2 regions of the Paramicrobacterium humi genome follow, and region 2 is predicted to be linked to the other one. Evidence: predicted binding sites of a transcription regulator. Region 2 holds the regulator's gene; the other holds the start of a gene.

Region 1 (14,480 bases), 490 kb from region 2:
CTCGCGACCTCGTGGAATCGCTCATCACGGACCGCTGCGAGCACGTCAATGCACTCGTGTCCTCCCCGTCCATCCCGACAGCCCTGGCCGACCGGCTCTCCGCCCTCGCCGAGACCTGCGCCGCGCGAACCGCATGACAACGACCGATCTCTCGCTGTACACCGCCACCGCCCGAGCGAGCGCCGCCGTCGTCATCGCCCGGTACTCGACCTCGTTCGGCTGGGCGAGCCGGCTCCTCGATTCGTCACGTCGCGCGCACATCGCGAACATCTACGCTCTCGTCCGCGTCGCCGACGAGCTCGTCGACGGACCGGCGACGGCGGCCGGGGTCAGCACGGCGGCGCAGCGGGAGCTTCTCGCCGACCTCGAGAGGGAGACGGAGCGCGCGATCCGGCAGGGGTACAGCACGAACCTCATCGTGCACGCGTTCGCGACGACGGCGCGCGAGCACGGGATCGGGGCCGAGCTGTGCCGCCCGTTCTTCGCGTCAATGCGGCGGGATCTCGACGGGGCCGGCTACGACAAAGACGGTCTCGACGCCTACATCTATGGCTCGGCCGAGGTCGTGGGGCTCATGTGCCTCGCCGTCTTCGAAGCCGGCGCCACCCGGACCGACGCCGAACGCGAGCGGTTGCGGGCGGGAGCGCAACGCCTCGGCGCCGCCTTCCAGAAGGTCAACTTCCTGCGCGACTTCGCGGGTGACCACGACGAACTGGGACGCACCTACCTCGCCGGCGCGAGCGCCGCGCTCACCCCCGACGCGCAAGCGCGCGTGATCGCCGACATTCGCGCCGACTTGCGCGCCGCCGACGCCGCGCTCCCCCTGCTCGGGGCCGGATGCCGCCCCGCGGTCTGGGCGGCGCGTGCCATGTTCGGGGCGCTCGCCGATCGTCTGGAGGCGGCATCCGTCGCCGAGCTCATGCGCTCCCGCGTGCGCGTCCCGAACGTCGTGAAGGCTCGGATCCTCGCCCGCGCTCTCGCGATGAAGGCGGCGCGATGACGCGCGCCGTCGTGATCGGCGGCGGCGTGAGCGGTCTCGCGACCGCGTGCCTGCTCGCTCGAGACGGGCACGAGGTCACGCTTCTCGAGCGGCATGCCGAGTTCGGCGGCCGCGCCGGCGTGTGGGAGCACGAGGGGTTCACGTTCGACACGGGACCGTCGTGGTTTCTCATGCCCGAGGTGTTCGACCACTTCTATCGGCTCATGGGCACGAGCACCTCCGAGCAGCTCGATCTCGTGGGCTTGAGCCCCGGGTACCGCGTCTACGGCGAGCCGGAGTCGTCCCCTTCCGCGCCCCTCGATGTGCGAGCCGGTGCCGCCGAGGAGCTCTTCGAGTCCCGCGAACCGGGGGCCGCCGGCCGCATTCGCCGCTACCTCGTCTCCGCCGGCGCCGCCTATGACTCGGCCGTGAAATCGTTCCTCTACAACCCGTTCTCCTCGTGGCGGAGCCTCGCCTCCCGTCACGTGCTCGCGGCCGCCCCCGCCGTGCTTCCGTTGCTCACCCGGTCGCTGTGGTCCTTCATCGCCCGCCGGTTCACCGACCTCCGACTCCGGCAGATTCTCGCGTACCCCGCCGTGTTCCTCGGCACGTCGCCGTTCGAGGCTCCCGCGCTCTACCACCTCATGAGCCACCTCGACCTGACGGCGGGCGTGCAGTACCCGCGCGGCGGCTTCGGCCGCGTCGTGTCATCGCTCGTCGACCTCGCGCGCGCCAACGGTGTCGACCTGCGCTCCGAGAGCGATGTCGTGCGCATCGACAGCTCGGACGGCGCCGTTCGCTCGGTGACGTTCGCTCGGCACGGCGCGACAGCCCGCATCGACGCCGACATCATCGTGTCGTGCGTCGACGAGCACCACACCGAGACCGTGCTTCTCGAAGAGGCCGACCGCTCGTATCCGGAGCGCCGGTGGCGGAAACAAGTGACCGGTCCAAGCGCGGTCCTGGTCATGCTCGGCGTCGAGGGAGAGCTTCCCGAGCTGCTGCACCACACCCTGTTCTTCGCGAACGACTGGCGCGACAACTTCGACGCGATCTTCTCCGCGCCCGGCCGCATCCCCTCGCCGCCCTCCCTCTACGTGTGCCGGCCGAGCGCGACCGACGACGGCGTCGCCTCCGCCGGGCACGAGAACCTCTTCGTGCTCGTTCCGATCCCGCCCGATCCCGCGATCGGCCGCGGCGGGATCGCGGGCGGGGGCGACGCGCGCGTCGAAGCGATCGCCGACGCCGCCGTCACCCAGATCGCCGACTGGGCCGGCATCCCGGATCTCACCTCGCGCGTCCGCGTCCGCCGCACCGTCGGCCCCGCGGACTTCGCGGAGCGGTTCAACACCTTCCGCGGCAGCGCCCTCGGCCCGGCCCACACGCTCACGCAGAGCGCCTTTCTGCGCGGCGTGACGCGCTCGAAGCGCGTGAGCGGCCTGTACTACGGCGGAGCGACAACCGTGCCGGGGGTCGGCCTTCCCATGTGCCTCATCAGCGCGGAGCTCGTGCTCAAGCACGTTCGCGGCGACCACTCGCCCGGCCCGTTGGAGGAGCCGTGAGCATCGTCTACGCCGCAAGCCTCATCGTCAGCGCCGCGTGCCTCGCCGTCATCGACGCGCGATTCCGACTCGTGATCGGGCGGATGCCGCTTCGCGCCGTCGCCGCGCTCGTCGCCGGTGTGCTCTTCTTCGCCTGCTGGGACGCCGCCGGCATCGGCCTCGGCGTGTTTCGCCACCTCGACTCCCGCTGGGCGACGGGAATACTGCTCGGCCCGCAGTTCCCGCTCGAGGAGCTGCTGTTCCTCGGCTTCCTCAGCTACCTCACGCTCATCCTGCTCAGCGGCGCGCGCCGCCTCGACGAAAGGCGGTCGCGGCGGTGACCTACCTGCTCATGTCCGTGCCGTTCATCGTCATCGCGGGCGTCGTGTTCGCGATCGGATGCCGCCACGCGGCAGCGCTCGGCGGCATCCGCCCCTACCTGCTCTCGTGGGCCGCCGCCGCGGTGACGCTCCTCGTGCTCACGGCCGTCTTCGACAATGCCATGATGGCCGCCGGCCTCTTCGACTACGGGGCGGACAAGATCTCCGGCGCACGGCTCGGGCTCATGCCGCTCGAGGACTTCCTCTACCCTCTCGCGGGCTCGCTTCTGCTCGCCGGCCTGTGGCAGCTGCTCGGCTCCCACCGAAAGGACGCCCTCGCGTGACCGGCATCCTGACCACGACCCGCACGCTCCTTCTCGCGTCCCGCCCGCTGAGCTGGATCAACACGGCGTACCCGTTCGCCGCCGTCTACCTGATCACGACCGGCACAATCGATGCGGCGCTCGTCGTCGGGACCGTGTTCTTTCTCGTGCCGTACAACCTCCTCATGTACGGCGTGAACGACGTGTTCGACTACGAGTCGGACCTCGCGAACCCGCGCAAGGGCGGAGCCGAGGGAGCCAAGCTGCCGCCCCGACTGCACCGCACGACGCTCGTCGCCGCCGCAGCGGTATCCGCGCCCTTCGTCGTCGCGCTCGTCGTGCTCGGCGCCCACCGGCCGGTGTCGCTGGCCGTGCTCGCTGTGAGCCTCTTCGCCGTTCTCGCCTACTCGGTTCGCGGGCTGAGGTTCAAGGAGATTCCCGTGCTCGACTCGATCACCTCGAGCACGCACTTCGTCACGCCCGCCCTGTACGGTCTCGCCCTCGCCGGCACGGCCCTCACGCCGGGCATCGTCGTGACGATGATCGCGTTCTTCTGCTGGGGAATGGCGAGCCACGCGTTCGGCGCCGTGCAGGACATCGTCCCCGATCGCGAGGCGGGGATCGGCTCGATCGCGACGGCGTTCGGGGCCCCCGCGACCGTGCGCATCGCGTTCGCGCTGTGGACGCTCGCGGGGCTGCTGATGCTCATCACGCCGTGGCCCGCGCGCCTCGCCGCCCTCGCTGTCCTCCCCTACCTCGCGAGCGTCGCTCCCTACCTCGGCGTCGACGACGCGCGCTCCGGTTCGAGCAACCGGGCGTGGCGGCGCTTCCTCGCCATCAACTACGTCGTCGGCTTCGCCGTGACGATGCTGCTCATCGTCTGCGCCATCGAAGGGATGTTCAGATGACTCGGGTACTCGTGACCGGCGCGACAGGCTACATCGGGGGGCGCGTCGTCCCGCAGCTCCTCGACGCCGGTCACGAGGTCACGGTCTTCGTGCGCTCCCCGTGGAAGCTCAGGGACGTGCCCTGGCGCGGCGACGTCCGCATCGTCGAGGGCGATCTTGCGGATGCCGCGGCAACGCGCCGCGCCATGGCCGACGCGCACGTCGCTCTCTACCTGGTGCATTCGATGAGCGCCGGTGGCGACTTCGCGGCGGCCGAGAAGCAGGCCGCGTCGACATTCGCGCGAGCTGCCGCCGACGCCGGCCTCGACCGTATCGTCTACCTGGGCGGGCTGCACCCCGAGGGTCGCCGCCTGTCGAAGCACTTGGCCTCTCGTGCCGCCGTCGGGCGCATCTTCCTCGACGCTCCCGTTCCCGCTATCGTGCTGCAGGCCGGCATCGTGATCGGCTCCGGCTCCGCGTCGTTCGAGATGATTCGGCATCTCACCGAGGTGCTGCCGTATATGCCCGCCCCGCGCTGGGTGCGCAATCGCGTCCAGCCCATCGCGATCCGCGACGTGCTGCGCTATCTCGTGCGGACGGTCGACGTGCGGGGAGAGATCAATCGCACGTTTGACATCGGCGGCCCCGACGTGCTGCGTTACGGGCAGATGATGAACGGCTACGCCGTCGAGGCGGGCCTCCGCCAGCGTCCGATCGCATCGCTGCCCGTTTTCACACCGTGGCTCGCCTCGCAGTGGGTGAACGTCGTCACCCCGGTACCGCGTCAGATCGCGATTCCCATCATCGCCTCACTGCAGCACGACTGTGTCGTGACCGAGCACGACATCGACGATCTCATTCCGCGACCGCCTGAGGGCCTGCTGCCGTATCGCGCCGCCGTTCGACTCGCGCTCAAACGCGAAGCGGACGCGCAGGTTGACACGAGCTGGCAGAACGCGACAGTCGCGGGAGCGCCGAGCGACCCGCTTCCGAGCGACCCGGAGTGGGCCGGGTTCACCGTCTACACCGATGAGCGCGAACGCTCGAGCAGGGCTCCAGCGGAGGCCGTGTGGCAGGTCATCGAGTCGATCGGCGGGACGCGAGGCTGGTATTCGTTTCCCCTCGCGTGGACTGCGCGCGGGCTCATCGACCGGCTCTCGGGCGGTGTGGGAATGCGCCGCGGTCGGCGTCACCCGTCTCACCTGAACACGGGAGACGTCGTCGACGTGTGGCGCGTCGAATCGCTCGACCGGGGCCGTGCGCTCCGGCTGCGCGCCGAGATGCGGATGCCCGGTCGAGGCTGGCTGGAGCTGAGCGTCGAACCGGCGGGCACCGGGAGCCGGTACCGCCAGCGGGCCGTGTACTTCCCGAAGGGCCTGACCGGCCGGCTCTACTGGCTCACGCTTCTGCCCTTCCACGGCCTCATCTTCACCGGCATGGCGCGCAGCATCATCCGTGAAGCAGAGAGCATTGCCGCCCGAAGCGCCTGATTCTCACGGCTCACCGCGAACCTGCGCCCAACGCGCCGTTTTCGGCGGCGGCATCCTTCCCTCGCGTTCGGCGTCCCTCACACCTGAGCCGAGCGAAGCGGTGGCCGCGAGGCCGACAACCAGGAACCCCGCGGCGGACCACGCGGCCGCGCGCGTACCATCGCTCAGCGCTGTGCGCGCGTCGGCGGCGAACTCGCTCGTGCGGGCATTCTGCTCGAGCGGGCCGATCGCCGCTCCCGCGCTGTCAACCACAGTCGTCACGATTCGGTCGCGCGTGCTCGCCGGCACGCTCGCGTCGTCCAGAAGTGAGCCGAGCACGGTTCCCGTGGAGCTGAAGAGCACGGTCCCGAGCACCGCGATGCCGAGGGCCGAACCGATCTGACGCGCCGTGCTCTGGGTTCCGGAGCCCCTCCCGCTCTCGGAGAGCGGCACGTCGGCGAGCACGACTCCGGTGAGCTGCGCCGTCGCGAGTCCCACCCCGAAGCCATAAACGAACAGGAAGACGGTCAGTGGAAGCCACGGCGTGTCCGGGCCGACGACGAATCCGATGGCTCCCACGCCGACGATCTCGGCGATGATTCCCACGCGCACGATGATCACGGGCGCTACGCGATTCCCGAAGGCCCCCGCGAACCCACTCGCGAGGAAGGCGCCGCCGGCGAGCGCGAGGAGAACCAGTCCGGTTTCGACGGCAGAGTAGCCGAGAGCGTTCTGCAGCCAGATCGGCAGCGCCAGCACAATGCCGAACTCTCCGAGCGAGACGATGAGCGCAGCGATGTTGCCGTTCCGGAACGACGGAATGGCGAACAGGTCGAGCGCCAGCATCGTGGACCGCCCGCGTCTACGGCGACGCCACGCGCTCCCGACGAACAGCACGCTCGCCCCAAGCGCGAGGAGGAACACGAACGGGATGATCGACACCTCGAACGGCCAGGCCCAGTCGCCGATGCGCAGCGTCGCCTTTGTCAGCCACCAGCCATACACGCGGCCCTCGATCAGGGCGAACACGAGACTTGCGCTCGCGATGATCGACAGCACCGCACCAGCGATGTCAATGCGTTCGTGTGACTGCGCGTCGCGCGACTCGTCGACGGTGACGAGGGCTCCGAAGATGATCAGCACGCCGAGGGGAATGTTGATGCCGAACGCCCAACGCCACGAGAACTCCGTCGTGAGCCAACCGCCGAGGAGCGGCCCGAGAGCGGTCATGCCGCCGATCGTCGACCCCCATACGGCGAACGCGAGAGCGCGCTCCCTCCCACGGAATCCCGCGTTGATGAGGGAAAGGGTCGTGGGGAGAACGAGTGCGCCGCCGACGCCCTGCACGAGCCGCGAGGCGATGAGGAAGGCACCCGTCGGCGCACAGGCGGCCGCGATCGAGGCGAGCGCGAAGACCGCGACGCCGATGATGAGCAATAGGCGTCTTCCCCGGCGGTCCGCAATCGTGCCGAAGACGAGTAGCAGGGAGGCGAAGACGAGCGTGTACGACTCCTGAATCCACTGCACTCCTGTCGAGTCGACGTCGAGCTCGGTCACGATCGAGGGGATCGCGACATTGACGATCGTCGAGTCGACGATGATCATAGCGACGGCCAGGCTCACAAAGACGAGACCGAACCAGCGTCGACGGGGCTCCGGCATGATTCTCCTAGCTCGGGTAATTACTAGCTAAGCTAACGATACTCTTGGTGTACGGTCCCCGGCACCGCCCGGTGAGAGGAGCATGATGGAGGGATGGGACACCTCATTTACGCGAACTCTGCAAGCTACGACTTCGACGACCGGGTACTCGCGCACTTGAGGGTCGTGATCGGCTCGCGCCTTCGCCGGCGCGAGAGCTTCTTCCTGAGCTGGACGACGGATGCCGAGCACGGCTCGGGCCGCAGGACGGTGTGGCTCTCCCCCGACGTGCCGCTCGCGTTCCACTTCTCGAGCGCGCACCCCGTTCGGCTCAACCGCGAGTGGCTCGACGTCCTCTCGCAGCTCGCGCACAGCGTGGACGGGCTCACGCTCGTGAGCGAGGAGCAGGCGCACGGGATGCACGGCTCGCTTCTCGCCGACAAGCGCGAGTACGCCGACGAAGGCTGAGCCCGCTCCATGAGACTCTGGTCGGTGCACCCGCGCCACTTCGACAGGCAAGCGCTCACGGCGTGCTGGCGTGAGGCGCTGCTCGCGCAAGCGGTGATCGTCGCGCCGGGCCGCGGCTACTCCCGGCACCCGCAGCTGCAGCGGTTCCGGGAGGCGGCCGACCCGCTCACCGCGATCGGCGCGTACCTGCACGGCATCGCCGACGAGGCCGACGCGCGCGGCTACCGGTTCGCGCGCGAGAAGATCACCTCAGGCGCCGACGCTCCTCGTCTGGAGGTGACCGACGGTCAGCTCGACTACGAGTGGGGGCACCTGCTCACCAAACTGCAGGCGCGCAGCCCCGCCGTGTGGGAGCACTGGCGCGAGGTGGCCCGCCCTGAGCCTCATCCGCTGTTCACTGTCGTGCCCGGCCCGATCGCCGTATGGGAGCGCCCCTGACGCCGTGAACCGGCGCGGGGCTACCATGGCGTATGGCTGAACGGGTTCTCATCGCCGGCGCCTCCGGCATGATCGGCACGGCCCTCGCCGCGCAGCTGCGCGACGCGGGGGCCGAGGTGCACACGCTCGTGCGCGGCATCGCCCGCACGACGACCGAGCACGCGTGGGATCCCGCGTCCGGCCGCGTCCCACAGGAGGTCATCGATCGGGCGGATGCCGTCGTGGGGCTCTCGGGTGCGAGCCTGTCCCGCCTGCCGTGGACGCCTGGATACCGGCGCACGATCCTGCGCAGCCGCATCGACACGACGGCGACGCTCGCCGCCGCGATCACCCGCTCGGCGACGCCGCCGCGCGTGTGGGTGAACGCGTCCGCCGTCGGCTTCTATGGCCGCGTGCCTGGCGACCGCCCCTTCGACGAGTCATCGCCGCAAGGCGAGGGGTTCCTCGCCGGCGTCGTCGGGGAGTGGGAGGATGCCGCGAGGCCGGCATCCGACGCGACCCGACTCGTCTTCGCCCGCACCGGCGTCGTGCTCGGCCCGGAAGGCGCCGTGAAACCGCTCGCGCTCGCCGCGCGGCTCGGCGTCGGCACGACCTTCGGTACCGGAAACCAACGGTGGCCGTGGGTGGCGCTCGAGGACGAGGCCCGCGCGATCCGCCACGCGATCGACACCGAGGCGATCAGCGGCCCGATGAACATCGTGGCGCCGGCGCACGACACCGCCGCCGACGTGTCGCGGGCGATCGCCGCGGCGCTGCACCGGCCGTCGTGGCTGCGGGTTCCCGGCCCGCTCGCCCACACGCTGCTCGGCACCGCCGCCGACGAGATGCTGCTCGGCGACCAGCCCGTGGCGCCGCGCGTTCTCGAGCAGACCGGCTTCAGGTACGCGCAGCCGAGACTTGCGGATGCCGCCGCCCGCGCGGTGCGGCGCGCCTGAGTCCGGCGCGCCGGCCGCACGCCGGCCGGCGGCATCCGACCATCTCTCCCCCTCAGAGATCGAGCGTCTTGTTCTCCCCCACATCGGGCTGCGCGCCCGTGACGGCGGAACGGGCGAGCTTGAACGCCGTGACGACCTTGGGCTCGTCGCTCGTCCAGTACTCGGCCGTGTCCGCGTGCACGACCACGAGGCTCAGGTCGGGGTCGTCTTTGCCGCCCGGGAAGAACGCGTCGACGGCGGGCGACCAGTACTCGTCGATGCGCGACTGGTCGTGAACGACCTCCGCGTGCCCCGAGATCGAGAGGTACCCCATCGACCCGGTCTTCATCGCCGCGTTCACTTGCGGGTTCGCCTGGATCTCCTCGGTCTTGTGCGAGTCGTGCTTCGTGATGAACCACAAGTCGCCGTCGAACTCGACCTCCTGCACGGCAAGCGGCCGGCTCACGAGCTTGCCCTCGCTCGTGCACGTCGTGAGCAGCGCGATCTTCGACTTCTTCACCAGCTCGGCGACGGTCTTGATGTCTTCCACGCTCATGCGAGTCTCCCTTCTCGTTCGCCGCTGGGTTACGGGGTCGGCATTCCGCCGTTCACGCTCAGCGTCTCGCCGATGACGTAGCTCGACTCCGAGGAGGCGAGGAACACGTACGCCGGAGCGAGCTCCGTCGGCTGGCCGGCACGGCCGATGGGCGTCTGGCTGCCGAACTTCGGCAGCTCGTCCTTCGGCTGGCCGTCGGACACCTGCAGCGGGGTCCAGAACGGCCCCGGCGCGACGGCGTTCACGCGGATGCCCTTCGACGCGAGCTGCTGCGCGAGTCCCTTCGTGAAGTTGTTGATCGCACCCTTCGTCGTCGCGTAGTCGAGCAGCGTCGGCGACGGCAGGTACGCGTTCACCGATGTCGTGTTGATGATCGACGACCCGGGCTTCAAGTGCTTCAGCGCGGCCTTCGTGATCCAGAACATGGCGTAGATGTTCGTCTTGAACGTCTCGTCCCACTGCTCGTCCGTGATGTCCTCGATGCTCTGCTGCGCGATCTGCTTGCCCGCGTTGTTGACGAGGATGTCGAGCCCGCCGAGCTGGCTCACGGCGTCGTCGACGAGTTTGCGGCTGTTCTCGGGGCTGCTGATGTCGGTCGGCAGCGCGACGGCCTTCTTGCCCTCCTTCGTGATGAGGTCGGCGATGCGCTGCGCGTCCTTCTCCTCGGCCGGTAGGTAGGCGATCGCGACGTCGGCGCCCTCGCGCGCGAACGCGATGGCGACGGACGCGCCGATACCCGAGTCGCCGCCCGTGATGAGCGCCTTGCGGCCCTCGAGCCGGCCGGTGCCGCGGTACGTCTCCTCGCCGTGGTCGGCCTTCGGCTGCAGCTCGGCGTCGAGGCCGGGCTCGGGCTGATCCTGCTTGGGCGGTTCGATCTTGGGGAACCGCGTCACCGGATTCTGAAACGCCAACTGGTCGTGTGCCACCGTGTGTCCCTCCCTGTGGTGAGTGCCGACGCGGGCGCGTGCGCTGTGAGCTCGTCGTTCTGCGCCACCATCGCGTCGGTCCGTTCACGCTAATCGTCGGATGCCGCCGACGGCAGAGGCTTGCGCAATCACGAGCCGCCGCCTAATGTCGCCGGCCCGTTGAACGATCTCCTGTCGTCGAGGCGGAGACCGCTGCCGCCGACCTGCGACCCGGTCCCTGCGCTGAGCGTCGAGGTGAGAGCGAATGCCGGCTGGGTCGATTCCGGTCGCCTCATGCGGCGCGGACGGGTGCCTGCGAACTACGCCTTTCGAACGCACCGAACAGCCGCGTACCCGAGCGTCGAAACACCACGGCGCCGATTGGGCATGCTGCCGTCTCATCACGTCCCGCTGCTCACGACCTGATCGACCCATGCCGTCGCAACTCGGCTGCTCGCGACGCGATCGACCACGCCGTCGTGATCTCGCCGAGGTGATCGGCCCATGCCGTCGTGATCCCGCCACTCGCGATGTGATCGAACCATGCCGTCGCGATCTCGCCTAACAAAAGGATAACGAGCAGCCCCACCGAACACCGCGCCCCGTCGCAGGTGCCACCTCGCTTCGTCGACCACCGCCAACAAGCCGCTTCTTCCACACACAGGCCCCATCCGCCGAAACGCAGCCTGGAGACCACGATTCGCCGCCACGTGACCCCGGGGGCCCCAGAATCACTTCCCGAAGGGTCGACTTCTCGTCCACAGGCGGCCCATTCGGCGACCTTGTCGAGTTCGTAGCTTTGTTCGAGTAAATGTCGGTGGGTGGTGATTGACTATCGTCATGGAATTCGAAGATGAATCACGGGGAAGACCCCCAGACCCCGACGGCCCCGGCCGCCGGGCCGACCGGCTCTCGGGCCTGGTCGACAGGCTCGTCGCGCAGCAGGCGAGCATCTCCCGCGCACAGGCGAAGATGACCGGTCAGCTGGTGAACATTCTCGAGACCGCGTTGTCGGACCCCGATGTGTTCACCGAATCGACGCGCGGTGACAGCCGAACCGTCGAGCAGGTGCGCCGGTCGCTCCGCTCCGAACTCGCGCTCGCGCTGCACCTCTCGGAGGGCAGGGTGCAGTCATTGCTCGACACGGCCGAGGTGCTCGTCGCCGACTTTCCGGACACTCTCCGGTCGCTGAAGGCCGGCCGGATCTCGTTGCCGCACGCGGAGTGCATCGTTCGGGAGTCGACCGGACTGGATCGCGACGACCTCGCCGTGTTCGAGGAGGCGGTGTTGGAGTACGCGGAGACGAGCACACCGAGCCAGCTGAAGGCGCAGGCGATCCGCATCCGGGAAGGCCTTGCGCCGGAGTCGATCACCGAGCGCCACACGAGCGCCCTCGAGGAGCGGCGCCTGGAAGTGTGGAAGGGCCACGACGGCATGGGCTGGCTCGCCTGCTACGACCGCATCGAAATCGTGCAGAGCCTCTACAACGCGTCCCACGCCACCGCGAAGTCGTTGCGGAAAGCGGGCGACGAGCGCACCGTCGCCCAGCTGACCGTCGACTCGTTCGTCGACGCCGCGATGACGGGCTTCGTCAGCGGCACCGACCCGGCCGACGATGACGCGGCGACAGGTCCCGCGCTGGCTGGCCGTATGGGGGCGATTCGCCCGACCGTGCACGTGACGGTTCCGGTGTTCACACTCATGGGACTGAGTGACGAACCGGCGGATCTCGAGGGATACGGGCCGATCGACCCCGAGACCGCCCGCCGGCTCGCCGCACAGGCGCCAAGCTTCACCCGCCTGCTGACGAACCCCGAGACCGGCGCGGTCCTCTCGGTGGGCCGCGACCGCTACCAGGTGCCCGCGGACCTGCGGAAGGCGATCGAGATCCGGGACGTCACCTGCCGGTTCCCGGGCTGCAACCGATCAGCCCGGCAGTGCGACCTCGACCACGTGGTCGATTGGCAGTTCGGAGGTGAGACCGACCTCGACAACTGCCAGGCCACGTGCAGAGCGCATCACACTCTGAAGCACGCGACCAGATGGGCCGTCGAACGCGACCCGATGGGCAACGTCATCTGGACATCACCTCTCGGACGCAGCTACCGAATCCGGACGGAATCGAAGGTCGGATTCGAGCCCCTCGATCGGGACCGGCCGGTAGATGACCACGAGATCGCTGACCTCGTCGGTGCCGACCCCGATGAGCCAGTCGACGCGACCACCACGGACGACGAGAAGTGGGCCGACGAATACCCGGAGAATCCGGAGTTCTGACGGGAGCAACCTGACCGGGCCCATCGAGCGCTGACCGCGCTCGAGCTCATTGGGCGTCCCTGCCCGCGCGGCACTAATTCAGCGGATCTGGCGTATTCAGTAGGTGCCGCGGGCGGCGGTTCGAGAACAGCACACTTCTACGACAAGGACGTCCCGCCTCCGGGACGATCCTCGCTTCGGCGAGCCTGCGATCAGCCGAGGACGGTGCGGCCCTCGAAAGCGCGCCCGAGGGTGACCTCGTCGGCGTACTCGAGGTCACCGCCGACGGGAAGCCCGGATGCCAATCGGGTGACGCGGATCTCCAGCGTCTTGAGCAGCCGGCTGAGGTACGTCGCCGTCGCCTCACCCTCGAGGTTCGGGTCTGTTGCGATGATGACCTCCGTGACCGTGCCGTCGGCCAGGCGCTGCATGAGCTCGCGAATGCGCAAGTCGTCGGGACCGATGCCGTCGATGGGGCTGATCGCGCCGCCGAGCACGTGATACAGGCCCCGGAACTCGCGGGTGCGCTCGATCGCGACGACGTCCTTCGCCTCTTCGACGACGCAGATGAACGAGTGGTCGCGACGCGGGTCGCGGCAGATTGCGCACTGCGACTGCTCCGCCACGTTCCCGCAGATCTCGCAGAAGTGCACCTTATCGCGCACTTCGACGAGCAGTTCGGCCAGGCGCGAGACGTCGAACGACTCCGTCTGGACGATGTGGAACGCGATGCGCTGCGCCGACTTCGGCCCGATGCCCGGGAGCCGACCGAATTCGTCGATCAGCTCTTGGACGATTCCTTCATACATGGATTAGTTGAACCTCTGCTGCGGCGTGTACTGCTGCTCTTCGATGAAGCGCGCCCGAAGCACTTCCCTGACGACGGCCTCGCCGTAGCGGGAGCGCTGCTGGCGCTCTGGCCGTTCGGGCGCCGGTTCGGCGGGCGCGACGTGCGGCGTCGGCGCGGCGACCTGTGCGGGGGCGCTCGCCTGCGGGGACGGAGCACCGGCATCGGCGGTGTGTGCGGGAGTCGGCGCCGCAGGGGCAGCCGCCACTGCTGCTGCCGGAACAGACTCGGCAGGGACGTCGTCGTACTCGTCGGCGGGAGGCTCACTTGCCCACTGCTCGTCGTCGGGCTCTGCCCACGCCTCGGCGGCACCGCCGGACGGAGCAGCGTTCTCTGCCGTGAGGTCTTCTGGGTCGTCGGCCGGAATCTGCACGACGTCCCAGCCGGTCACGGGGCCGGACGGAGCCTCGGGCGCCGAGGGGGCAGGCGCGGACTGCGGAGAACGAGCTGCGCCGGAAGACGCGGGCGCCGCGCCGACGCGTACTCCGACGGTAGACGGGCTCTGCCCGTTGGTGGCACGCGGCTCGGCCGCACGGGGCTGGTCGGCCGGCGGCGGCGCGTCGTCGTAGGGGTCGTACGGCGGTTCGTCGTCGGCCGGCGCCCAGTCGTCGGGGATCGCAGGCTCCTCGCGGGCCGGCGCCGGATGGCTCGCGGCATCCGTTCGGTGAGGTTCGTCGGAGGGCGCACCCTCGTCGACGGGTTCGGCGGCGCGCTGCTCGGAGCGCGGTGTCCGTGGCGCCGCGGACGCGGGCTGCGGCGCGGGAGCCGTGCGCGTCGGCTGCTGCGCGGGCGGCGGACCGGAAGGGGCGCCTTCGACCTTGGCGATGTACTTGACGCGCACGCCGAGCACTTCGAGGATCGCGCTGCGCAAGTGCTCGCTCGGGCCGTCTCCCGCGTTGAGCTTCTTGAACGCGTCGACGTCCTTCGGGCTCGGGA
Region 2 (14,480 bases):
CGTTCGCGCCGACCGAGGTCATCGACGGGCTCGCCGCTGCCGAGAGCGCCGTCGCCGGATATGCGGGCTCCGACGGCACCCGCGGAATCCACGGCGACGGCGGAGAAGCCGACGACACCGACGTCCTCCCCGGCATGGAGTCGCTTGCGCTCCGCGGCGACGAGGGCGCTCCCGCGAAGCCGACCGAAGCCGACCACCCATACCGCCTGCCCTCGACAGCGACGCTCGCGGCCGGAGCTCCCGCCAAGCAGCGCTCGTCCGTCAACGACGAGGTCGTCGCCGCGATCACGGGCGTGCTCGACCAGTTCAAGGTGAACGCCAAGGTCACGGGCTTCTCGCGCGGCCCGACGGTCACGCAGTACGAGATCGAGCTCGGACCGGGCGTGAAGGTCGAGCGTGTCACGGCTCTGTCGAAGAACCTGTCCTACGCCGTGGCGTCGAACGAGGTGCGCATCCTCTCGCCGATCCCCGGCAAGAGCGCCATCGGCATCGAGATCCCGAACACCGACCGCGAGATCGTCACGCTCGGCGACGTGCTGCGCTCGGCGGCGGCGACGAACAGCAAGCACCCCATGACCATCGGCGTCGGCAAGGACGTCGGGGGCGGATACGTCGTCGCGAACCTCGCGAAGATGCCCCACCTCCTCGTCGCGGGCTCGACCGGTTCCGGCAAGTCGAGTTTCGTGAACTCGATGATCACGAGCCTGCTCATGCGCGCGAAGCCGAGCGAGGTCCGCATGGTGCTCGTCGACCCCAAACGCGTCGAGCTCGCCCCGTACGCGGGCGTGCCGCACCTGATCACGCCCATCATCACGAACCCCAAGAAGGCCGCCGAGGCGCTGCAGTGGGTCGTGAAGGAAATGGACATGCGCTACGACGACCTGGCGAGCTTCGGCTACCGCCACGTCGACGACTTCAACAAAGCCGTCATCGCGGGTGAGATCCAGCTGCCGCCCGGCAGCGAGCGAGTCCTCAAGCCGTATCCCTATCTCCTCGTCGTCGTCGACGAGCTCGCGGACCTCATGCTTGTCGCGCCGCGCGACGTCGAGGACTCGATCGTGCGCATCACGCAGCTCGCTCGCGCATCCGGCATCCACCTCGTCCTGGCGACCCAGCGTCCGTCCGTCGACGTCGTCACGGGGCTGATCAAGGCGAACGTGCCATCGCGCCTCGCCTTCGCGGTCACGAGCGTCACCGACTCCCGCGTCATCCTCGACCAGTCGGGCGCCGACAAGCTGATCGGCCAGGGCGACGCGCTCTTCCTGCCCATGGGCAGCTCGAAGCCGCTTCGCGTGCAGGGCGCCTGGGTGAGCGAGAACGAGATCGAGAAGGTCGTGAAGCACGTCACGGCCCAGGCTCGCCCCGAGTACCGGCCCGATGTGCAGCAGGTGATCGAGAAGAAGGAGATCGACGCGGACATCGGCGACGACCTCGAGCTTCTCGTCGCCGCGGTCGAGCTCGTCGTGAACACCCAGTTCGGCTCCACGTCCATGCTGCAGCGCAAGCTCCGCGTCGGCTTCGCGAAGGCCGGGCGACTCATGGACCTCATGGAGTCCCGCGACATCGTCGGCCCCTCCGAGGGCTCGAAGGCGCGCGACGTCCTCGTCAGCAAGGAACAGCTCCCCGGCGTTCTCGCGAAACTGCGCGGCGAAGACCCGCCCGCCGGCTCGGCGACGCCCGGTCCCGCGAGCGACCCCGATCCCGTCGAGCAGCAGTTCGAGGGCTACGAGACGGCGAACGCCGATGAGTCCGAGGACGCCTGGCAGCTCACGGATCGGGAATAATCGAAGCGTGAGCGACACGACCGGCAGCAACTGGAACCTTCCCAATGCGATCACGATCGTGCGGATCTTCTTCGCGCCCGTGTTCCTCGTGCTCCTCCTCATCGATGGGGGAGCGGATGCCGCTCTGCGCTGGATCGCCGCGATCCTGTTCATCGTCGGCATCGCCACTGACGGCGTCGACGGCCACATCGCCCGTTCTCGCGGCCTCGTCACGGACCTCGGAAAGCTCCTCGACCCCATCGCCGACAAGATTCTCACGGGGGCCGCCCTCGTGGGCCTGTCCATCCTCGCCGAGCTGCCCTGGTGGGTCACGATCATCGTGCTCATCCGCGAGGTCGGCATTACCGTGCACCGCATGATCATCCGTCACGATCACGTCGTCGCTGCCGCGTGGATGGGCAAGCTCAAGACCGTGTTCCAATCGGTCGCCATCTCGTTCGCGCTCGTGCCCCTGTGGTCGTTCCTCGGCGACTGGATCTTCGTCGTCAACGGCATCCTCATGACGATCGCGGTGATCCTCACGATAGCGAGCGGCCTTGACTACGTGTGGACGGCGATGAAGGCGAAGCGCTCCCGATGAGCGACGACACGGCACAGCTCATCGCCGATCTGACGGCGGCCGGTGCGACCGTCGCCGTCGCCGAGTCGCTCACCGGCGGCGCCGTGTGCGCAGAGCTCATCCGCCCGGCGGGAGCATCCGCTGTCGTCGTCGGCGGCATCGTGGCCTACGCGACGGAACTCAAACACGCCCTTCTCGGCGTAGACGACAAGCTTCTCGCCGAACACGGTCCGGTCCACGCCGAGGTGGCGGCGCAGATGGCCGCCGGCGTGCGCCGCGCTCTCGCCGCCGACGGTGCGGCGGCGACCATCGGCGTCTCGACCACCGGGGTCGCCGGTCCCGATCCGCAATCGGGACAGCAGCCGGGAACCGTCTTCGTCGGCCTCGACAGCGATGAGCGCAGTACCGTCGTTCCGCTCACGCTCTCCGGCGATCGCGACGGCATTCGGGCTGCGACGGTGGCGGCGGTCATCGAGCTTCTCTCGACGACGATCAACCGGGAATAGCCGGGTCGCAAAGCAGGTTGTAGCTGTCAGACTCACACGGAAACATCAGGCGGATTCCGATGCGCCGTCGGTAGAGTTGTATGTAGTAGTCTTATCGACCCAAGCAGCGGAGCCGCCGCTTGACTGGCAAGCAGAAAGGAAGGGTCTCATGGTTCTTGTTCGACAGGAAATCGGGGACGTTCTTCGTGACTTCCGTCTGCAGAAGGGGCGTACGCTCCGGCAGGTGGCGAGCAAGGCGAGCGTCGCCCTCGGATACTTGAGCGAGGTCGAGCGCGGACAGAAGGAAGCGTCGAGCGAGATCCTCGCTTCGGTAGCCGAAGCCCTCGACACGCCGATCTCGATCATCATGCGCGAAGTGGGCGACCGGCTCGCGGTCATCGAAGGGATGGACCCGATCCCCGACACCATTCCCGACGCACTCGTCGCGGAGCTCGACGCGGACCTGGTTCGGCGCTGATCCCGGCGAACGATTCGACGGACGTCCCCGACTGGTTCGGGGGCGTCCGTTCCATGAAAGGGCAGTGGTGAAGCTCAGCGAATTCTGGAACGCCGTCGACACCGAGTACGGCGAGGGCTACGGGCGCGTCGTCGTCCGTGATCTGGTGCTGCCCTCGCTCGATGGACAGAGCGCTGAAGAGGCCCTCCGCGCTGGCGTCCGGCCCCGTGCGGTGTGGCTTGCGCTGTGCGAGGCGACCGATGTGCCCGACGAGCGGCGGCACGGCGTCGGCCTCCCAGAGCCTCGAAAGTAATGCCGACACGCCGATAAGCACACCTCGAACACAGCTTCGAGCGGTGATACTCTCTCCACAAGAGCCGCAACCGGGACGTTTCCCACTGCGCGCACGGGCGTCCGATGCAGTGTCGGAGGGTCGTCGTACAGTTCTTCTCGTCAGCGGAAGTCGCTCCCAGCCTTGTCGGAGAACCGGATGATTCCGGGGCGCGACAGCCTACAGGCGAACCGATAACGAGAACGAAGGAGACGCCCTCATGGCATCACCAGCAGACCGCGAGAAGTCGCTCGAGACAGCTCTCGCGCAAATCGACCGCCAGTTCGGCAAAGGGTCGGTGATGCGTCTCGGCAGCGACGAGCGCGCCCCCGTCGCCGTGATTCCCACGGGCTCCGTCGCCCTCGACGTCGCTCTCGGAGTCGGAGGCCTGCCCCGGGGCCGCATTGTCGAGATCTACGGTCCGGAGTCGAGTGGTAAGACCACGCTCACCCTCCACGCCATCGCGAACGTGCAGAAGGCAGGAGGCATCGCCGCCTTCGTCGACGCGGAGCACGCGCTCGACCCCGAGTACGCGAAGAAGCTCGGCGTCGACATCGACTCCCTCCTTGTCTCGCAGCCCGACACGGGAGAGCAGGCGCTTGAGATCGCGGACATGCTCGTGCGCTCCGGCGCGATCGACCTCGTCGTGATCGACTCGGTCGCCGCACTCGTGCCCCGCGCCGAGATCGAGGGCGAGATGGGCGATTCTCACGTCGGACTACAGGCACGACTCATGTCGCAGGCGCTCCGGAAGCTCACGGGCGGTCTCAACCAGACCGGCACCACGATGATCTTCATCAACCAGCTTCGCGAGAAGATCGGCGTCTTCTTCGGCAGCCCGGAGACAACCGCCGGCGGAAAGGCGCTCAAGTTCTACGCCTCTGTCCGGCTCGACATCCGCCGCATCGAGACTCTGAAGGACGGCGGCGAAGCCGTCGGCAACCGCACCCGCGTCAAGGTCGTGAAGAACAAGATGGCCCCGCCGTTCAAGCAGGCCGAGTTCGACATCCTCTACGGCACCGGAATCTCGCGCGAGGGAAGCCTCATCGACTTCGGAGTCGAACACCAGATCGTCAAGAAGTCAGGCGCGTGGTACACCTACGAAGGCGACCAGCTCGGCCAGGGCAAGGAGAACGCGCGCAACTTCCTGCGCAACAACCCCGACATCGCCCTCGAGATCGAGAACCGCATCAAGGCAAAGCTCGGACTCGGTCCTGAGACGCCGGGCGCCGAGGGCGACGAGCTCGCGGAACGCCGCGGCGCCTGACCCATGGTTGCGTTCCGACCATCCGACGGTGAGAAGCTCGCCCCTGTGACGTCGCTCGACGCGCACAGGGGCGAGCGACGCGCCCCGGAAGCGGAATCCGAGGATGCTCCGCCCGCGCTGCCGGATCTCGAGGCAGCGGCAGTGCGCGCCCTCAGCCGCCGCAACCTGACCGAGCGGGAGGTGGCGAAGCTCGTGCGGGAAAAGGGCGGCGACGCCCGCCAGGCGGAAGCGGTCCTCGAACGCCTCCGCGAGCTCGGTTATGTGGATGATTCCCGGGTGGCCGAGGAACTCGTGCACCGCCTCGCTGACGGGCGAGGAAAGAGTCGAGCCGTTGTGGCACGCGAGATGGCCGCTCGCGGAGTCCCCAGCGACATCGGCGACGCGGCGCTTGACGGCATCTCCGACGAGCACGAGCGCACCGTTGCGGTCGAGCTCGCGCTCAAGCGCGGAGCGCAACTGTCGTCAGCCGACGATCAAGCCTTCACCCGACGGCTCACGGGCTACCTGGCACGTCGTGGATACGCGGGCGACATCGTTCGCGAAGCAGTCGCGGCAGCCGCGGCGGAGCGACGCAGCTCGGTGCGCTTTCGCTGACCGGGTGTCCGGGGCGGCGGATTCTGCAGACCATCAGAGTCCTACGTAAACTAAGGGGATCATGAGCACCCTGACCGAACGCCCGACGATCATTCCCCGGTCCGACGCCGCCGTTGGGCCCGATGGCGGCCCGCGCACCTACGAGGTGCGCACATTCGGCTGCCAGATGAACGTTCACGACTCTGAGCGTCTGAGCGGCTCCCTTGAAGCTGCGGGGTACGTGAAGGCCGTCGACGTCGAGCCGGACATCGTCGTCATCAACACGTGTGCGGTGCGCGAGAACGCGGACAACAAGCTCTACGGGAACCTCGGTCATCTCGCTGCCGTCAAACGTCGCCACGAAGGAATGCAGATCGCCGTCGGCGGCTGCCTTGCCCAGAAGGACAAGAACGTCATTCTGGAGAAGGCTCCATGGGTCGACGTCGTCTTCGGAACGCACAACATGGGTTCGCTGCCGAGCCTGCTCGAGCGTTCCCGCCACAACAACGAAGCGGAGATCGAGATCCTCGAGGCTCTCGAGACCTTTCCGTCCACGCTGCCGACGAAGCGGGACTCCAGCTATTCCGGCTGGGTCTCCATCTCGGTGGGCTGCAACAACACCTGCACCTTCTGCATCGTGCCGTCCTTGCGCGGCAAGGAGAAGGACCGGCGTCCCGGCGAGATCCTCGCGGAGATCCAGTCCCTCGTCGACGACGGCGCCATCGAGGTCACGCTGCTCGGACAGAACGTGAACTCGTACGGCGTCGAATTCGGCGACCGGCAGGCGTTCAGCAAGCTCCTCCGCGCCGCCGGACAGATCGAAGGCCTTGAACGCGTCCGGTTCACGAGCCCTCACCCCGCCGCGTTCACCGACGACGTCATCGACGCGATGGCGGAGACGCCCAACGTGATGCCGCAACTGCACATGCCGTTGCAGTCCGGCTCCGACCGGATCCTCAAGGCCATGCGGCGCTCCTACCGCAACAAGAAGTTCCTCGGCATTCTCGAGAAGGTGCGGGAGCGCATTCCGCACGCCGCGATCTCGACCGACATCATCGTCGGCTTCCCCGGTGAGACCGAAGAAGACTTCCAAGAAACTCTCCGCGTCGTCGAGGAAGCCCGATTCGCCTCCGCCTTCACGTTCCAGTACTCCGTACGCCCCGGGACACCGGCGGCGACGATGGGCGACCAGATCCCCAAGGCCGTCGTGCAGGAGCGCTACGAGCGCCTACTCGCCTTGCAAGAGCGCATCAGCCTCGAGGAGAACCGCGCCGTCGTGGGCCGGCAGGTGGAAGTGCTCGTCGCCGTCGGTGAGGGAAAGAAGGACGCCGAGACGCACCGTTTGACGGGGCGCGCCCGGGACTCGAGACTCGTGCACTTCGCGGTTCCCGCGGGCAGCGAGACCCCGCGACCGGGCGACGTGGTCACCGTCACCGTCACGGACGCGGCACCGTTCCACTTGCTCGCCGACTCCTCGGATGGGGCGCCGCTCGTCATCCGGCGCACTCGCGCAGGTGACGCATGGGACCGCGGCCAGGCGGAGTCGTGCGCGGTGCCCGCTCACGGCGGCGGCGCTGCGACCGGGGGAGCCGTGTCTCTCGGAATGCCGGGCCTGCGCGCCGCAACACCGACGGTGGCCACGACACCGATCTACGACCCGACGGACGGGCAGCGCTGAGCACTCCAGCCCCCATCGTCGTCGTCGGACCGACAGGGACCGGGAAATCGGAGTTGTCGCTCGACCTCGTCGAACGACTCGCAGACGCCGGTCGCCCCGCCGAGATCGTGAATGCCGACGCCATGCAGCTCTACCGCGGCATGGACATCGGAACCGCGAAACTGGCGGTCGACGAGCGCCGCGGCATCCCGCACCATCTGCTCGACGTGCTCGACGTCACCGAGGACGCGACGGTCGCCGGTTACCAGCCGCGGGCGCGGCACGTCATCGACGCGCTCTGTGGAGACGGCATAACACCGGTGCTCGTCGGCGGATCGGGACTCTACGTCTCGAGCGTGATCTTCGCGTTCCAATTCCCCGGCACCGATCCGCTCGTGCGCGCGCGGCTCGAAGGGGAACTCGAAGCCGACGGACGAGGATCCCTGTATCGGCGACTCCATGAACTCGACCCTGCCGTCGCCGCCCGAATCGGCCCGCATAACGCTCGCCGCATTGTCCGGGCGCTCGAGATCGCGGAGCTCACCGGCACCCCCGCCGCAGGGATGCTGCCCGACGAGCCCGAGTACTGGCGTCCCGTGACGCTCATCGGCCTGCAGCTTCCCCGCGAAGAGCTCACGGAGCGCCTCGACGGGCGCGTGCAGCGCATGTGGGATGCCGGACTGCTCGCCGAGGTGCGCGGGCTCATGGAGCAGGGACTGAAACGCTCAACGACCGCCGGCCGTGCCATCGGCTACGCGCAAGCGGCGGCCCAGCTGAGCGGAGAATGCAGCGAGTCCGAAGCGATCTCCGACACCCAGAGACTCACCCGCCGTTACGCCCGGCGTCAGATGAGCTGGTTCCGCCGTTACCGCGACCTGCACTGGCTCGACGCGGCATCCGCGTCCCTGCCGGACGATGCCCTCGAGATCATCGCCCGGAACGAAGGGCAACTGCATCGCCCCTAGACTTGCCGTATGCCGACCACGCTGCAGTTCACCAAGGGCCATGGCACCGGGAACGACTTCATTCTCTACACCGATCCCGCCGGCCAGTCGCCCCTGAGCCCGGAGCAAGTGCGCGCGCTGTGCGATCGGCACATGGGCATCGGCGCCGACGGGATCATCCGCGCCGTTCGCTCGAACGCGATCCCCAACGGGGCCGCCTCACTGGCCGAGGACGAAGCCGCCGAGTGGTTCATGGACTACGTCAATGCCGACGGCACGGTCGCGGAGATGTGCGGGAACGGCATTCGGGTCTTCGTGCGTTACCTGCTCGCCAACGGGCTGACCACGCTCGAGACTGGCGAGACTCTCCCGATCGGCACGCGCGCCGGCGTGCGCGACGTGCAAGTGTCAACGAACGGGTTCCAGGTCGACCTCGGACGCTGGCGGCTCGAGGACGGCGACCCTCTCGTGCGTGTGAAGGGTTTGAAAGTGGCCCGGCCCGGCCAAGGCATCGACGTGGGCAATCCGCATATCGTCGTCGCCCTCGCGGATCTCGACGAACTCGCCGACGCGGATCTCGGCTACATCCCCGTTGTGGAGCCTGAACCGGAGAACGGGGCGAACATCGAACTCGTGGTCCCGCGCGACCCGCTCGTCAAGGACGGAATCGGCCGCATCAGCATGCGCGTGCACGAACGCGGCTCGGGGGAGACGCTCTCGTGCGGCACCGGCGTCGCGGCATCCGCTCTCGCCACCCGGCACTGGGCGGGCAGCAGCGCTCCCAACAATTGGCGTGTCGACGTGCCGGGCGGAACGCTCGGCGTGCGCATGTTCGCCGCGGAGGACGGCGAGCACGTTGCGCTCTCCGGACCCGCGGAGCTTGTCTACACGGGCACGATCGAGCTGGCCTGACCTGCCGTCAGCCGACGACGTCGATCGGCTCGGTCTGACCGGTGTGCCGCCGGGCGCGGAGCACCCGATATCCCTTGCCCGTCGCTGCCCGCACGACGCTGAATTCATCGGAGAGCGCGGTCTGCAGCCACCGGTGAAGGCTGTCGGAACCAAGGTTGCGCTGCACGACGAGATACGCGTCAGAGCCGGGCAGAAGCCGTGGCAGCCACCGTTCGAGCATGCCGTGCAACTCGTTCTTACCGACCCGGATGGGCGGGTTGGACCAGATGGTGCTGAACGCGACGTCGTCAGGAACCTCATCGGGAGTGACCGCGCGAACGTTCGTCAGCCCGGCCGTGCGGGCGTTGCGACGCACGAGCTCAAGGGAGCGTTCGTTCACATCGACTGCCCACACCGTGGCGTCGGGGGAGAGCAGTCCGAGCGTGAGGGCGATCGGACCCCAGCCGCAGCCGAGATCCAGAAAGTGTCCGCTCGTCGGCGGAGGGGCCGTGCTCGAGAGCAAGACTCGGGTGCCGGTGTCGATGCGATCGGGGCTGAAGACCCCATTCGCAGTCGTCAGCTGAAAGGCGCGTCCGGCGAGTGTGACGTTCACGGTCTTCAACCGCAAGTCGCTTCCCGGAGTGCCTGTGAAGTAATGGTCACCCGTCATATCTAGGTACGTTATCCCAGCCGGCAGACACTAGGCTTTAACGCAATGGCTGACACGACTGACCGAGGCGACGACGACGTCGTCGACCGCATTCTCTCCCGCGCCAACGACAGTGCCGCTGGCTACTCGATCTTCGGTCGTGCCCAAGCGCTCCAGGACGAATCGACGGCGGCGGGTTCGGACGACGGCGAGCAATTCGATCGCGAGGAGCGTCAGGCGCTCCGCCGCGTCGCCGGGCTCTCGACGGAGCTCGAGGACGTCACGGAAGTCGAGTACCGGCAGCTTCGCCTCGAGAACGTCGTGCTCATCGGCGTGTATGCCCAGGGCACCCTGGAGGACGCCGAGAACTCTCTGCGGGAACTGTCCGCCCTCGCCGAAACGGCGGGCGCCGTCGTCCTCGACGGCCTGCTGCAGCGCCGTCCGTACCCGGATCCGAGCACCTACCTCGGCAAAGGCAAGGCCCACGAGCTGCGTGAGATCGTCACGTCCCTCGGCGCCGACACGGTCATCGCGGACACGGAGCTCGCCCCGAGTCAGCGTCGCGCGCTCGAGGACGTCGTCAAGGTGAAGGTCATCGACCGAACCGCGGTCATCCTCGACATCTTCAGCCAGCATGCGAAGAGCCGGGAGGGCAAGGCGCAAGTGGAGCTCGCGCAGCTCGAGTACCTGCTCCCGCGGCTCCGCGGCTGGGGCGAGTCGATGAGCCGTCAAGCCGGCGGCCAGGTCGGCGGCGCGGGAGCGGGAATGGGCTCTCGCGGACCCGGCGAGACGAAGATCGAGCTCGACCGGCGTCGGATTCACACGCGCATGGCCAAGCTGCGCAAGCAGATCAAGGGCTTCGCACCGGCGCGCGAGGCGAAGCGCGCAAATCGTCACCGCCACGAAGTGCCGTCCGTGGCCATCGTCGGTTACACGAACGCCGGAAAGTCAAGCCTGCTGAATCGCCTCACTCGCGCCGGCGTGCTGGTGGAGAACGCGCTCTTTGCGACACTCGACTCCACGACACGGCGTACGAAGACCAAGGACGGCCGCGAATACACGCTGTCCGACACAGTCGGTTTCGTCCGGAACCTGCCGCACCAGCTCGTCGAGGCGTTCCGCTCCACGCTCGAGGAGGTCGCGGAGGCGGATCTGCTCGTCCACGTCGTGGACGCCGCACACCCGGACCCTGCCGCGCAGATCGCGACGGTTCGCGACGTCGTCGGCGATGTCGGCGCGCGTGACGTTCCCGAACTCATTGTCTTCAACAAGTCCGACCTCATCGACGACGATCAGCGCCTTGTCCTGCGCGGCATCGCTCCTGACGCCGTCTTCGTCTCGGCGCGGACGGGCGAGGGCGTCGATGAGATGCTCGACGCCATCGAGCGGATGCTGCCTCGGCCGTCCGTGGCGGTCGAACTACTCGTGCCCTACGATCGGGGCGACATCATCTCAATGCTTCACCGGCGTGGCGCCGTGCGCCAGCTCGACTATCTCGCGGCGGGGACACGCGTGAAGGCCGCCGTGACCGAGGAGATCGCGGCGCAGCTCCAGGAGTTCGCGACCGGCAGCTGACCGGGCGTCAGACGGCGCGAAGGACGGCGACGACCTTGCCGAGAACCTCGGCGTTGTCGCCGAGGATCGGCTCGAACGCGGAGTTCCGGGGGAGCAGCCACGTGTGACCGTCGCGCTGCCGGAACACCTTCACCGTCGCCTCCCCATCGAGCATGGCCGCGACGATGTCACCGTTCTCGGCCGTGCTCTGCTGGCGCACGACGACCCAGTCGTCGTTGCAGATCGCCGCGTCGATCATGGACTCGCCCTGAACCTTCAGCATGAACAGGTCGCCCTTGCCCACGAGCTGGCGGGGTAGCGGGAAGACTTCCTCCACCTGCTGGTCCGCGGTGATCGGAACACCGGCTGCGATCTGTCCCACGAGGGGCACCATCGCGGCATCGCCCACGGGAGTCTGGCTCTCGGCCGCATCGATGGTCTGCGGAAGGTCGATCAGGATCTCGAGCGCGCGCGGCCGGTTCGGGTCGCGGCGCAAGTAGCCGCTGAGCTCGAGCTGGTTGAGCTGGTGGGTCACGGACGACAAGGAGGCGAGACCGACAGCGTCCCCGATCTCGCGCATGCTCGGCGGATAGCCGCGCTGGCTCACGGAACGCTGGATGTACTCGAGAATCGCGCGCTGCTTGTCGCTGAGATTCTTGCGGCGACGAGTACCCGTCCTGACCTTGCCGTCCTGCGCCATTTCCGTGCTCCCGTCGTCGCCCCGCTGCCCCGATGTCAGAGGCTCATGGTGGGGTTGTCCCTGTGATCGAAACTGTATCCGTTTTGCCCGGCCAGGACAAACACCTGTTCGAGTGTGTCGCGGATTCTTTCGACGCAAATACGAAAAGCACCTTGACTCTTCGAAACTTCGAAGATAGGTTCGGAACACAGCTTCGTTCCGGCCCCTCCCGGCCGAGGGGTCGGAACGAATCTCACCACAAAGGAGAACTCTGATGAGCACAGCAGCGAAGTCGTCCTCCGTCCGCGTTCGCCTCACTCGGCGCGGACGTGCGGTCGTCACCGCCCTTGCAGCCCTGCCCCTCCTGGTCGGCGTCGGCGTTCTGTCGACGAACGCCTCCTCGGCCTTCGCCACATCGCACGCGGCCGAGCAGAGCTTCGAATACGTGACCGTCGGCGCCGGTGAATCGCTCTGGGGCCTCGCCCAGCGAGTTGCGCCCAACGCTGACCCGCGCGACGTCGTCGCCGACATCGTGCGACTCAACCAGCTCGAAAGCTCTTCCGTGGGAGCGGGCGCTCGCGTGGCCATCCCCGCCCGGTACGCGGATGCCGAATGAGAACGGCATAGCATTGTCGAGTGACCTCACTCGATGATCTTCCCCTTCGCGACGACCTCCGCGGCAAGTCACCGTACGGTGCACCACAGGCGCCCGTCCCGGTCGCTCTGAATGTGAACGAGAACACCCACGGAATTCCCGAGGACGTCGCCCACGACATCGTGGCCTCCGTGGCCACGGCGATTCTGAGCCTCAACCGTTACCCGGATCGAGAGTTCACGCAATTGCGCACAGCACTCGCGGACTACCTCGGACACGGCCTCTCGGCAGAGAACATCTGGGCCGCCAACGGTTCGAACGAAGTGCTGCAGCAGATTCTGCAGGCCTTTGCGGGGAGCGGTCGCTCGCTCATGGGGTTCGTGCCCACCTATTCCATGTACTCGCTTCTGGCGATGGGAACTGGAACGCGCTGGATCGCGGCGGAGCGCGACGAGGACTTCGAACTCTCACCGGAGACCGCCGCGGCCGCTGTCAGTCGCGAGCAGCCCGACGTGGTCTTTCTGTGCTCACCCAATAACCCCACGGGCACACCGCTCTCACTCGAGACCATCACAGCGGTGTACGATGCCGCGCCCGGCATCGTCGTGGTCGATGAGGCATACGCCGAGTTCGCTCCCGTCGGTACGCCGAGTGCGCTGACTCTCCTCCCCGGACGGGAGCGGCTGATCGTTTCGCGCACGATGAGCAAGGCGTTCGCCTTCGCCGGCGCACGCGTCGGCTACCTCGCTGCCGACCCGGCGATCGCTGACGCCCTCCGCCTCGTACGCCTGCCCTATCACCTCTCTGCGCTGACCCAAGCCGCCGCACTCGGTGCGCTGCGGCACTCCCACGAGATGCTTGCCGTGGTCGGTGAAATCCGCGTCCAGAAGGATCGGATCGTCGCCCACCTCAGCGAGCTCGGCTACAAGCCATACCGCTCGGGCAGCAATTTCGTGCTGTTCGGCGGCGTCGCCGACACCCGTGCGCTCTTCCAGTCACTGTTTGAGCGGGGCATCCTCATTCGCGACATCGGCATCCCCGGCCACATGCGCGTGAGCGCCGGCACGGAGGCTGAGACCAGCGCGTTCCTCGACGCTCTCGCAGCACTAACATCGAAGGTATGACTTCACCGCGTGTAGCCAGCATCCGACGCCAGACGAGCGAATCGTCGATTGAGCTCAGTCTCGACCTGGACGGCACCGGCACGAGCGACATCAGCAGCTCGGTGCCGTTCTTCGACCACCTGCTGACCGCGTTCGCGAAGCACTCCCTTACCGACTTGACGGTGCGGGCCGAGGGCGACACCCACATCGACGTCCACCACACCGTCGAGGACATCGGCATCGCCTTGGGAACGGCAATCCGAACGGCGCTCGGCACGAAGGAGGGAATCTCGCGCTACGGCGACGCGCTCGTTCCGCTCGACGAGGCGCTCGTCCAAGCCGTCGTCGACATCTCGGGCCGCCCGTATCTCGTGCACGGCGGCGAGCCCGCGGGCTTCGAGTTCCACCTCATCGGCGGACACTTCACCGGATCGATGGTGCGCCACGTGTTCGAGGCGATCGCCTACAACTCCGCACTCACCATGCACGTCGACGTGCGCTCGGGTCGGGACCCGCACCACATAGCGGAAGCCGAGTTCAAGGCGTTCGCGCGCGCATTCCGGCAGGCGAAGGCGATGGACCCGCTCGTGTCCGGCATCCCGTCGACAAAGGGTGCACTATGACACGTCCTCGAGTGGTGGTCCTCGATTACGGCTCGGGCAACGTCCACTCGGCGGTGAAGGCCATCGAAGCCGCCGGCGCTGACGTCGAGCTCACCGGCGACAAGCGTGCCGCGCTCGAGGCGGACGGTCTCCTGGTTCCCGGTGTCGGGGCATTCAGCGCTGTGATGGACCAGCTGCGCGCCTCCGGCGGGGACGAAGTCATCGACCGGCGTCTCGCGGGCGGCCGCCCCGTTCTCGGAATCTGCGTGGGCATGCAAGTGCTGTTCGAGCGCGGCGTCGAGCGCGGCCAGGAGACGGAGGGTCTAGGCCAGTGGCCCGGTGCAGTCGTC

What was found. The regulator LexA, encoded in region 2, represses DNA repair genes until DNA is damaged. The targets are predictions, from matches to a motif close to TCGAACANNTGTTCGA.
Region 1: a site for LexA is predicted at 11,233-11,248, ahead of BLV49_RS10420 (HNH endonuclease signature motif containing protein). Genes of this name have one in related genera too.

The regions. Positions count from the first base shown of each region.
Region 1 covers NZ_FNRY01000001.1:2,093,716-2,108,195, reverse strand. Annotated here, with positions in the region: gene BLV49_RS10480 (polyprenyl synthetase family protein) at 1-137, shown strand, start outside; gene BLV49_RS10475 (phytoene/squalene synthase family protein) at 134-1,000, shown strand; gene crtI (phytoene desaturase family protein) at 997-2,541, shown strand; gene BLV49_RS10465 (lycopene cyclase domain-containing protein) at 2,538-2,861, shown strand; gene BLV49_RS17220 (lycopene cyclase domain-containing protein) at 2,858-3,184, shown strand; gene BLV49_RS10460 (prenyltransferase) at 3,181-4,071, shown strand; gene BLV49_RS10455 (SDR family oxidoreductase) at 4,068-5,540, shown strand; gene BLV49_RS10450 (DHA2 family efflux MFS transporter permease subunit) at 5,544-7,181, opposite strand; gene BLV49_RS10445 (DUF7882 family protein) at 7,275-7,628, shown strand; gene BLV49_RS10440 (pyrimidine dimer DNA glycosylase/endonuclease V) at 7,638-8,066, shown strand; gene BLV49_RS10435 (TIGR01777 family oxidoreductase) at 8,099-9,001, shown strand; gene BLV49_RS10430 (pyridoxamine 5'-phosphate oxidase family protein) at 9,054-9,536, opposite strand; gene BLV49_RS10425 (SDR family oxidoreductase) at 9,566-10,429, opposite strand; gene BLV49_RS10420 (HNH endonuclease signature motif containing protein) at 11,282-12,718, shown strand; gene recR (recombination mediator RecR) at 12,910-13,506, opposite strand; gene BLV49_RS10410 (DNA polymerase III subunit gamma and tau) at 13,510-14,480, opposite strand, start outside.
Region 2 covers NZ_FNRY01000001.1:2,585,678-2,600,157, forward strand. Annotated here, with positions in the region: gene BLV49_RS12860 (FtsK/SpoIIIE family DNA translocase) at 1-1,784, shown strand, start outside; gene pgsA (CDP-diacylglycerol--glycerol-3-phosphate 3-phosphatidyltransferase) at 1,792-2,364, shown strand; gene BLV49_RS12870 (CinA family protein) at 2,361-2,849, shown strand; gene BLV49_RS12875 (helix-turn-helix domain-containing protein) at 2,998-3,306, shown strand; gene BLV49_RS12880 (DUF3046 domain-containing protein) at 3,371-3,598, shown strand; gene recA (recombinase RecA) at 3,837-4,883, shown strand; gene BLV49_RS12890 (regulatory protein RecX) at 4,887-5,477, shown strand; gene miaB (tRNA (N6-isopentenyl adenosine(37)-C2)-methylthiotransferase MiaB) at 5,539-7,134, shown strand; gene miaA (tRNA (adenosine(37)-N6)-dimethylallyltransferase MiaA) at 7,131-8,078, shown strand; gene dapF (diaminopimelate epimerase) at 8,088-8,969, shown strand; gene BLV49_RS12910 (class I SAM-dependent methyltransferase) at 8,977-9,618, opposite strand; gene hflX (GTPase HflX) at 9,664-11,172, shown strand; gene lexA (transcriptional repressor LexA) at 11,180-11,851, opposite strand; gene BLV49_RS12925 (hypothetical protein) at 12,105-12,446, shown strand; gene BLV49_RS12930 (histidinol-phosphate transaminase) at 12,467-13,549, shown strand; gene hisB (imidazoleglycerol-phosphate dehydratase HisB) at 13,546-14,151, shown strand; gene hisH (imidazole glycerol phosphate synthase subunit HisH) at 14,148-14,480, shown strand, end outside.